Regions from separate parts of the Erwinia sp. E602 genome, predicted to be linked through region 1. Evidence: predicted binding sites of a transcription regulator. Region 1 holds the regulator's gene; each other region holds the start of a gene.
The links. The regulator LexA, encoded in region 1, represses DNA repair genes until DNA is damaged. The targets are predictions, from matches to a motif close to TNCTGTATGTACATACAGNA.
Positions count from the first base shown of each region.

Region 1 (3,277 bases):
GCGGCAACAGGGTGCCATCGATCTCCAGCGGCTGCAGCGGATCCGGCAGCTCCTGTTTGCGACACTGCTCACGCAGCGCCAGGAGATCGGCCTTTGAATCATAAGGCAGCACATACATAATAGGGCGCGACGTATCGAGCCCGAGCTCAGCAACCGGCTCGGCCGGAATTGCCTTACTCTTTACCAGAAATTTAACTGGCAGATTCAAAAGGTTATAATATAAATTACGCCAACCTGACATAGACAACATGAAGCCTCTTGTTAGCAAAGCGCCGCAAGCATACCAGAAAGCGCCAACAGAATCTGTGGTGTTGCAAATTGTGCTACACCCGTCTCCGACGTCAAACTTCTCAAAGGGTTCCCTGATTATGGCAAATAACGCCACCGGCCTGACACGAATCGTAAAAGCAGCCGGTTATTCGTGGCAAGGATTACGCGCCGCCTGGCAGCATGAAGCGGCCTTTCGCCAGGAAGCGATCGCGGCGATTATCGCGGTGGCGGTGGCCTGCTGGCTGGATGTTGATGCCGTCACGCGCGTACTGCTGATCGGTTCGGTGGTGCTGGTGATTATCGTCGAAGTTCTCAACAGCGCGATTGAGGCGGTGGTGGACCGCATCGGCAGTGAAATGCATCCGCTGGCCGGGCGCGCAAAAGATATGGGCTCCGCCGCCGTCCTGCTGAGCATCTTACTGGCAATCGCTGTCTGGGCCATGTTGTTACTGCCGAATCTGCAATGAGTTATCCAAAAAAGGCACTTTCATGCGGCGAAAGTGCGCCAGCTGACCTCTGCAACGCCCCTCTGATGCAAAATTGATCGCCAGCGGGGCGGGTTTGGGTTCCCAAGGGCGAAATAGCTGTATATACTCACAGTCGACTGTATAAACAACCAGGGGGCGGGATGAAAGCATTAACGGCACGGCAGCAGCAGGTCTATGACCTGATTCGCGACCATATTAACCAGACCGGTATGCCACCGACGCGGGCAGAAATTGCCTCGCAGCTCGGCTTCCGTTCCCCCAATGCCGCCGAAGAGCACCTGAAAGCGCTGGCGCGTAAAGGCGTGATTGAGATCGTCTCCGGCGCCTCGCGCGGCATTCGCCTGATGATGGAAGAGGTCAACGGCCTGCCGCTGATCGGCCGCGTGGCAGCCGGTGAACCGCTGCTGGCGGAAGAGCATATTGAAGGGCACTATCAGGTGGACCCGGAAATGTTCAAACCGAGCGCGGACTTCCTGCTGCGCGTCAGCGGTATGTCGATGCGCGACATCGGTATTCTCGACGGTGACCTGCTGGCGGTACACAAGACCGAAGACGTGCGCAATGGCCAGGTGGTCGTGGCGCGTATCGACGATGAAGTGACGGTAAAACGTCTGAAGAAGCAGGGCAACACCGTGCAGCTGCTGCCGGAAAACCCGGACTTCCAGCCGATCGTGGTCGACCTGCGTGAGCAGACGCTCACCATCGAAGGCCTGGCCGTGGGCGTGATCCGCAACGGCAACTGGCAGTAGCGCGACCCACCACGGCTCATCACGCAGCGGCCTCCTCCCCGCCGCTGCGCATTTCCCCTTTGAATTCCTGCGCACGCTTTCCTGCTGCATGACAGCCTGCCTGAATCAGCAATCTTACCGATCATATCCTTTGTGCTGACGTGCTGACGTGCTGATATATAGCCCTGACCGATCGATGCCTGTGACCCGGCGAACGCGTCCAGCCCGTCAGAGGTCGACAGGCAGTGACAGGTGAAGTTCCAGATACAGGTTCCGCACAGGCAAGGATACCGCTCCAATATGAAACTACTTTCCGTTGCCGATAAGCAGCTCTGGCGGCTGGCGGCTGGCGGCTGGCGCTGTGGGCGATCTGGCGGCGTCACTGGCGGCGGGGCACCTGGTTCAGCGCTGAACGATAATGGAAATATTTAGTTACTTACGTGATGCCCAGTCTTAGTCTCTGATTTACATTCACTTTTATCGGTTTTCTGCCTGCAGGAGAGCCGATTTTATCTTTTAATCGTCCACTCAGCGCATATCCGCGCGTTTCTACTATAATTAACTCTGTGTTCAGCGCTAATCCAGATTTTTATCTGGTAATCAGGCGCACTTACAAGACGAATACGCTAAAGGCTGTTCTAAACCTAAGCTGAGGGAGTTATATGATGAATAAAGACGAAGCGAGCGGTAACTGGAAGCAGTTCAAAGGTAAAGTGAAAGAACAGTGGGGCAAGCTGACCGACGACGACCTGACGGTCGTGGAAGGTAAACGCGATCAGCTGGTCGGAAAAATTCAGGAACGTTACGGCTACCAGAAAGATCAGGCCGAAAAAGAACTGAAGGACTGGGAAACCCGCAACGATCACCGCTGGTAATCTCTGCCTCTGAGAATTGGGCTCCTACCCCAGGCACAAGGATCGTGCCAACTCTCACCAACCCCGTAACAGATCCCCTGACTCACTGAGTAGTGACCCGTTACTGTACTGGCTACAGCTCTGTCGCCATTAACCCCGTTTTCTCTTCAACAGACCTGCCTGCAGAAATATCCCGTTTATCCTACAGGTAACCCTGTCAGCGATCGCATCCGCACCCGGCATGCAGGAGCACTGAACTCAACGTCCGCGTTTTTTCGCCGGTGCGCTGTGATCGTGATCGCAGGCCTCATGGTGAGAGCAGGTTTCAATCTCCGCGCAGCCCGAGCAGAAGCCATGCGCTTCAATCACGCTGTGGCCCAGCGTGAAGCCGGTTTTCAGCGCCAGCGATGTCAGGATCGCCTCAACGCCGTCGGCATGTTGTTCGCTCACCGACCCACAGCGATCGCAAATCAGCATCGCCGACGTGTGGGAGTGCTCTTCGAAATGGTGGCAGACTACGTAACTGTTGGTTGACTCTACGCGGTGAATAAAGCCTTGTTCCAGCAGGAAATCCAGCGCGCGATAGACGGTCGGTGGCTTGGCCTGCGGCTCGGACTCGCGCAGCAGGTCCAGCAGATCGTAGGCGCTGATCGCGCCGTTCTGCACGCTCATCAGGCGCAGCACTTCCAGCCGCTGTGGCGTCAGGCGCACGCTGCGCTGCTGACAAATGACTTCCGCCTGCGTCAGGATATTTTCTGTAGTCGTGGTGTTCATTATTCCCTCCTCAGGCCAGACTGAAACGTTATTTTATCACGTCTGTGCTAAAACGCCGAGTTTGCATACCGCTGCTGCCACCGTCCGCCTGGCGTGGCGGGCAAACCGCGCCTGAACGCTATATCCCTGTCCACCAGCGTGCTATCATTGCGCACAATATCGT
Region 1 covers NZ_CP046582.1:4,447,676-4,450,952, reverse strand. Annotated here, with positions in the region: gene plsB (glycerol-3-phosphate 1-O-acyltransferase PlsB) at 1-241, opposite strand, end outside; gene GKQ23_RS22030 (diacylglycerol kinase) at 369-737, shown strand; gene lexA (transcriptional repressor LexA) at 899-1,507, shown strand; gene GKQ23_RS22020 (CsbD family protein) at 2,152-2,361, shown strand; gene zur (zinc uptake transcriptional repressor Zur) at 2,599-3,114, opposite strand.

Region 2 (3,277 bases), 2.3 Mb from region 1:
GTCTCTTTACTCTGCGCTGAGAGGAAGGGATGCGCTGCACCATCTGTTACTGAAAAAGTATGGCTGGACGCTGTACGAGATCCGTTCGCTGACGCTGGCCGACAGCCTGTTTGCCATTCAGGATGAGCTGGTGTTCGACAAGCTGCCGCAGGCGGTACAGAGCTATCTGCGGGACAATCAGTGGGATAAATTCAACAGCACCTTTGACGATCTGACCGATCAGGAGTGGGACCCGATGCTGGGCAACGGCCATTTCGATCTGACCCAGCGTTAACCGCCCGGCGGCGGCCCGGTCCCCCGGCTGCCCGCCATTGCGTTGCCTCTGCCCGTCGGGCAACGCAATCCTGACGAACCGTTGTCGTCAGGTTGACGCCGGGTGCCGGTGACAAAGCCGTTCCAGCAGCATGCCGGAGAGGCAGGCGGCAATAATCACCAGAAATCCCATCAGTGGACCACCCGCCAGCAGCAGGGCGCAGAGTATGGCAGCGTTCATCATGTCTGTTCTTCTTATCAGGAGTGACTCACAGCGCTATGTTGGCCCCAGGCCGCAGCCTGTGCAATGCGTGGGATCAAAAATTGCGACGCGATTCGCACAGGATGATTTTTCTCAATATATTAATGCATTTAATACATTCAGCGATGAATGTAATTGGCTATATTCACCGAAAAAAAGGGCGGATCTGCACGGATAAACGCGCGGAGTTCTTTAACAGAAGGGAGGAGGGGAGAGTCAGGCAGGTCAGGGTGGCTAATATTGGGGACAAAAAAAAGCCCGCTAAACGCTCAGTTGCGGGCCAACACCAGGGAAATCGATTAAAAATAATAATAAGACTAATCTCAGGTAATGCAACTCGAAAGCGCCGCAACCTTGTGTAAATTTATGCAAATATCATCAGCCCGTACAGCTTTGGTCAGAAAGACTCGGACACCAGCCACTGATCGGCCTCGTCGAACATCTCTTCAATAATCCGCATCAGCGTGGCTTTGTCCGTTTTGCTGACGTCAGTTTTCACCCCGTTCGCCTGCATCGCTTTGACTTTGACCTCCATTTCCGGAAACACGCGCTGCACGCGTTTTTCCAGTTCGTTGCGAATCAACTCCCCGGCGTTGGCCAGCCCGGCAACGTTGCGCTTGTCATAAATCAGTTCAACAAACATCTCTGCTCCTTACGATTTTTATCTGTATAAAAATACAGGTATCCGTCGGGGGGTTCAACAGGATTTATCAGTCGCAGCATGGTTTTGCGGCGCGTGACGATAAAAATTGTCACTAACGCAGCTGCGGATAGTCCGACAGGGTCAGTGCGGCGTGGCCGTCGCTAACGGCCAGCCTGCCGTGCGCCCCCAGCGGCAGCGTCACCGTATCGGCGGCATGCCCAAAAGCCAGCCCGCTGACTACCGGCAGGCCGGTCAGATTACGGATCAGCTGCCAGACGTCCGGGAAATCGTAGCCGCCGTCATAATCACTCAGCGTTGCGCCGGTAAAGCTGCCGGTAACAATAGCGGATTGCCGCGCCAGCACGCCGCTGTACAGCAGCTGCAGCAGCATACGTTCGGTGCGGAATGGGTGCTCGTTAATGTCTTCGATCACCATAATCCCTCCCTCAATCGCGGGCAGATACGGCGTGCCGGCCAGCGAGGCGATCATCGCCAGGTTTCCGCCCCACAGGGTGCCGCTGGCGTTAACTTCCCCTGCCGCCTCGCTGGTCTGCCAGTCGAGGGTGAAGCTTTCGCTGCTCAGCGCCTGCCAGAAGCACCCAAGCGTAAAGTCATTAAGGGTTTCCGGGCCAAAGTTGGCGGCCAGCATCGGCCCGCTGAAGCTTTTTACCCCGCACTGTGCCAGCAGCGCGAGCTGGATGGCGGTGAAGTCGCTGTGGCCGCAAAGCGCCAGCGGCGCATCGCGCAGTCGTTCTCCGAGAGCGGCATAGTTCAGCCGGGGGAGCAGGCGGCTGGCGCCGTAGCCGCCGCGTACCGCCAGCACGATATCAGGGAGTTCGGCCATGCTGGCCAGCCGGTTGATATCCGCCAGCCGGGTATCGTCGTCGCCGGCAAAGCGCCGGTCGCGGCGCTCAATGACCGCAGTGTTATCGACCCGATGCCCCCAGCCGCGCAGCCGCGCGACGCCAAGACGGGCCGCCGGCTGATTGTGGCAATAGCCGGAAGGGGCGATCAGATGGATGTTGCGCGGAGTGATTGCCATAATGCTTACTTTTCTCCCTGCGGGGCGCGCGTGACGCCACTGTGCGATCGATAAATGATGAACATAACCTGGGGTAGAATCAGCCGCGCCGCGCGCTGCTGAAAATTTACGCGCTCAGAAATGAATCATTTCTCGCCTGTTATGTCCAATCAGAGCGATGATAAACAAAACTTTACGCTAAGTCGTTCACGGCGGCTAATAAATTAAGAATTACGGTAATTCTCAGTTCGTTACGATACCGTAATATGTAGCGCGAAGCGAAAGCGCAGAGGATAAGACAAGCGTGAAAACAAGCGTGAAGACGGTAGCGATAGCCGCTGCCTTACTGCTGGCGGGCTGCGCCAGCGAAACCCCAAAACGAATCGTCAGTCAGCCCTCTTCACCGCTGATTACCACACCGCCGAAACAGTCCACGCAGCCGTGGTCCGGCGTAACCCGCCATACGGCGCATAACTACGGCGTTGACCCGAAGCTGGTGGATGCGATTATTGCGGTGGAGTCCGGCGGCAACCCGACGGTGGTCAGCAAATCGAACGCGGTGGGGCTGATGCAGATCAAAGCCTCGACGGCCGGGCGTGAAGTGTACCGTTCGCAGGGCAAGGGCGGCCAGCCGAGCAAGTCTGAACTGCGCGACCCGGTAAAAAATATCGATATCGGCACCGCCTATCTGCGCATCCTGCAGCAGCAGCAGCTGGCCGGCATCCGTAATCCGGAAACGCTGCGCTATGCCACCATCGTGGCCTACGTTAACGGTGCCGGCGCGCTGCTGCGCACCTTCTCACGCGACCGCGACCGGGCCATTGCGATGATTAACGCCATGAGTCCGGAAGAGTTCACCCGCCACGTGCAGGATAAACATCCGGCGGCGCAGGCACCGCGCTATCTGTGGAAGGTGAACAGCACCTACCGCACCATCTGATCCTCTGCGTTACTGGAAGCGGTTGGCTTTATCCCGGGCCAGCCGCTCCAGCGCAAACACCACCTGCTGCAGCTCTCGCTCCTGGCCCGGTTCCAGCGCCACAAATCGCAGGCTCAGGCGCGGGGTGACGATAGTCTGATTTTTACTGCCAATCACACT
Region 2 covers NZ_CP046582.1:1,900,149-1,903,425, forward strand. Annotated here, with positions in the region: gene GKQ23_RS10025 (hypothetical protein) at 1-274, shown strand, start outside; gene GKQ23_RS24060 (hypothetical protein) at 362-496, opposite strand; gene GKQ23_RS10030 (DinI-like family protein) at 912-1,157, opposite strand; gene ldcA (muramoyltetrapeptide carboxypeptidase) at 1,270-2,199, opposite strand; gene emtA (membrane-bound lytic murein transglycosylase EmtA) at 2,483-3,118, shown strand; gene GKQ23_RS10045 (flagellar brake protein) at 3,128-3,277, opposite strand, start outside.
Region 2: a site for LexA is predicted at 1,178-1,197, ahead of GKQ23_RS10030 (DinI-like family protein). Genes of this name have one in related genera too.

Region 3 (3,277 bases), 1.2 Mb from region 1:
GCTGTCGCCGGTCAGGCGGAACGGACGGTTCTGCAGGTCGACGCTGTGGATATGGTCGAAGATGATTTCGGTATTAAATTTTACCGCGTGCTCGTGCATGCGCTCCATCAGCAACGGGCCGGTCAGCTCGTTGGCGTCGCCTGGCCAGTTTTCCACGTCGGTGGTGGTGGTCAGCTGACCGCCTTTTTCCAGGCCGGTAATCAGCACCGGGTTCAGGTTCGCGCGGGCGGCGTACACGGCGGCGGTGTAGCCAGCCGGGCCAGAGCCCAGAATCAGTAATTTACTGTGTTTAGCCGTACTCATGAGACCCTCATTATTTAACTGGCAAACAGACAAACGGATTGTAGGGAATTTAACACGGCAAAAAAAGTGTTGTGCCACGTTGTTAATGATTAATGAAAAAGGTTTTACCAATCAACGCCCCGGCGTTAAGGCATGAGCGATGAAAAAACCGCCGACGCCGGGCCGGGCCGGGTGCTTAAATGGCTAAATTATCATTGCAAAACAGGATCGCACGAGGTGGTTTGGCATGTTGTACTGGTTTTGGTTGTTTTACTTTGACAATCGGCTGCGCTTTTGCGAAAACATTATGCGAAGCAGAGAGTATTCACAATGACGTAACGGGGAATCGTTCCCTTTTTTACGCTCGGCGACGAATTTACTCAGCCTGGCATTTGGAATGACGCATGGTGTGGACAGACAGCATGCGTCATGCGGATGGACGCGGTTCACGCAACAGGCTCGATGTCTTCACTTAGAACGACCCGGGACGTACGCGTTCCAGGGTAGGCGGGTAAAGGGAAGGAATTAAGAGAGACAATAATAATGGTAGATAACAAAAAACGACCGGGTAAAGACCTCGACAGAATCGACCGTAACATCCTTAACGAACTGCAAAAAGACGGGCGCATTTCTAACGTCGAACTTTCCAAACGCGTGGGGCTGTCGCCGACTCCCTGCCTGGAACGCGTGCGCCGCCTTGAGCGTCAGGGCTTCATTCTGGGCTACACCGCGCAGCTGAACCCGCATTATCTTGATGCCTCGCTGTTGGTATTCGTTGAGATTACTCTGAATCGTGGCGCGCCTGACGTGTTTGAGCAATTTAACGCCGCTGTGCAAAAACTTGAGGAAACTCAAGAGTGTCACCTGGTTTCCGGTGATTTTGACTACCTGCTGAAAACCCGCGTGCCGGACATGTCCGCCTACCGTAAATTGCTCGGTGAAACCTTGCTGCGTCTGCCGGGAGTGAACGACACCCGCACCTACGTGGTCATGGAAGAAGTGAAACAAAGTAATCGCTTAGTGATTAAAACTCGCTAACACAGGGCAGGTGCAAAACCTGGTAGTTTTCGGTACACTCCTGTGAATTCATACAGGTTCAGCGTCGGGCTCGCCCGACGCTGTTGCCTTCATAGTTTACGGGCACCTGGAGAGAACTCTTGAGCCAGGAATACACAGAAGATAAAGAAGTTTCCCTGCAACCGCTGAGCAGTGGGCGTCGCCTGCTGGAAGCCTTGCTGATGATTGTTGCGCTGTTCGCCGTCTATCTGATGGTGGCGCTGGTGAGCTTTAACCCGTCCGACCCGAGCTGGTCGCAAACGGCCTGGCACGAACCGATCCACAATTTAGGTGGCGGCGTCGGCGCCTGGCTTGCTGACACCCTGTTTTTCATTTTCGGCATTATGGCTTACGGCATCCCGCCGGTGATCCTCGGCCTGTGCTGGCAAACCTTCCGTCAACGTCATTCGCAGGAGTACATCGACTACTTTGCCGTTGCGCTGCGCCTGATTGGCGTACTGGCGCTGGTGGTGACCGCCTGCGGCCTGGCGGCGCTCAATGCCGATGATATCTGGTACTTCGCCTCCGGCGGCGTGATCGGCAGCCTGCTGAGTAACGCTATGGCACCGTGGTTCAGCGGCCCCGGCGGCACCCTGACGCTGCTGTGCGTCTGGGCGGCCGGGCTGACGCTGTATACCGGCTGGTCGTGGTTAACTATCGCTGAGAAAATTGGCGGCGTGGTTATGGGCGTGCTGACCTTTGCCAGCAACCGTTCACGCAGTGATGAACAGTGGCGTGAAGAGGACGATGAAGAAGAGTATGACGACGCGGAACGCGCGCCTGAAACGCTGCGTGCGCGCGATGATGCCGACGATGCTGCTGACGTTCTGTTAAACAAAGCACAGAAAATCGATCTGCCGGTCAGCGGCGGTGATGACGACCAGGACCCGCTGTTTGCGCGTCCTGCTGCGCCTGCTGCCGACGGGGCGATCCCTGCCGCTACTGCCGCCGCCGAAGTGCTGCCTGCCGCTGGCGATGTTAACGCAGCGGTGACCGGTAGCGCGCCTGTCGCTAATGCGGCTTCAACGACGCTGGTTGCTGCGACCAGCGCGGGTAGCGAGGCTACTGCTGCCGCGACATTTGCTGCCGCTGCGCACCCGGCCAGCGCGGGCGTTCCGCCTCAGGCGGCTGCTGCCGCATCTCAGTACAGCCCGACGCCGCCTGACTACGGCAACCAGCCTGCGCCTGCTTATGCCAATCAGCCTGCGCCTGCCTATGGCAATCAGCCTGCGCCTGCTTATGGCAACCAGCCTGCACCTGCCCACGGCAGCCAGCACGCTGCACCGAACGTCTCTGGCTTCGGCAACAATGCGTCTGCTGCGTCATCTGCCTTTGGCAGCGAGGCGGCAACGGCTCAGCCTGGCGTAAACACTGATGCTGCCGCGCCGCCGCTGCACCGTTTTGATGTCCCGAGTGAAGCGCAAACGCCTGCACCGGCGCAGCCTGCCGTCGATCGGGACGACGGTCCGCAGATGGGCGACTGGCGAAACGCCTCGGCATCGCCGTTTGATTTTGCCACACCGGATACGCCGCACCATCCGGGGGCCGTTGCGGCCGCGACCAGCGGTGCTGCCGTGGCGGCGGCGGCGCAGTCCGCCAGCAGCGATATGCTGTTTATGCCGGGCTTCAGCGCCGTCAGCGGTGACGATCTGAATCCGCAGGTGAAGCAGGGCATTGGTCCTGAACTGCCGCGCCCTAAGCCGGTGAAACTCCCTACCCGCCGTGAACTGGCCTCGTACGGCATTAAACTGCCTTCACAGCGCATGGCGGAAGAGAAAGCCAGAGAGCAGGAAGAACAGCGTCTGCAGCAGGCAGCAGCGGCGGCAACCGGTGCCGTCGCTGCCTCGCCGGCAGCGGCCAGCGGCCCCGACAGTTATGGCGTAGAGGCCAGTGATGACGACCTGGCAGAAGCGCATCTGCGCGAAGCCTTCCTTGCCCG
Region 3 covers NZ_CP046582.1:3,241,499-3,244,775, reverse strand. Annotated here, with positions in the region: gene trxB (thioredoxin-disulfide reductase) at 1-303, opposite strand, end outside; gene lrp (leucine-responsive transcriptional regulator Lrp) at 826-1,320, shown strand; gene GKQ23_RS16420 (DNA translocase FtsK 4TM domain-containing protein) at 1,440-3,277, shown strand, end outside.
Region 3: a site for LexA is predicted at 1,359-1,378, ahead of GKQ23_RS16420 (DNA translocase FtsK 4TM domain-containing protein). Genes of this name have one in related genera too.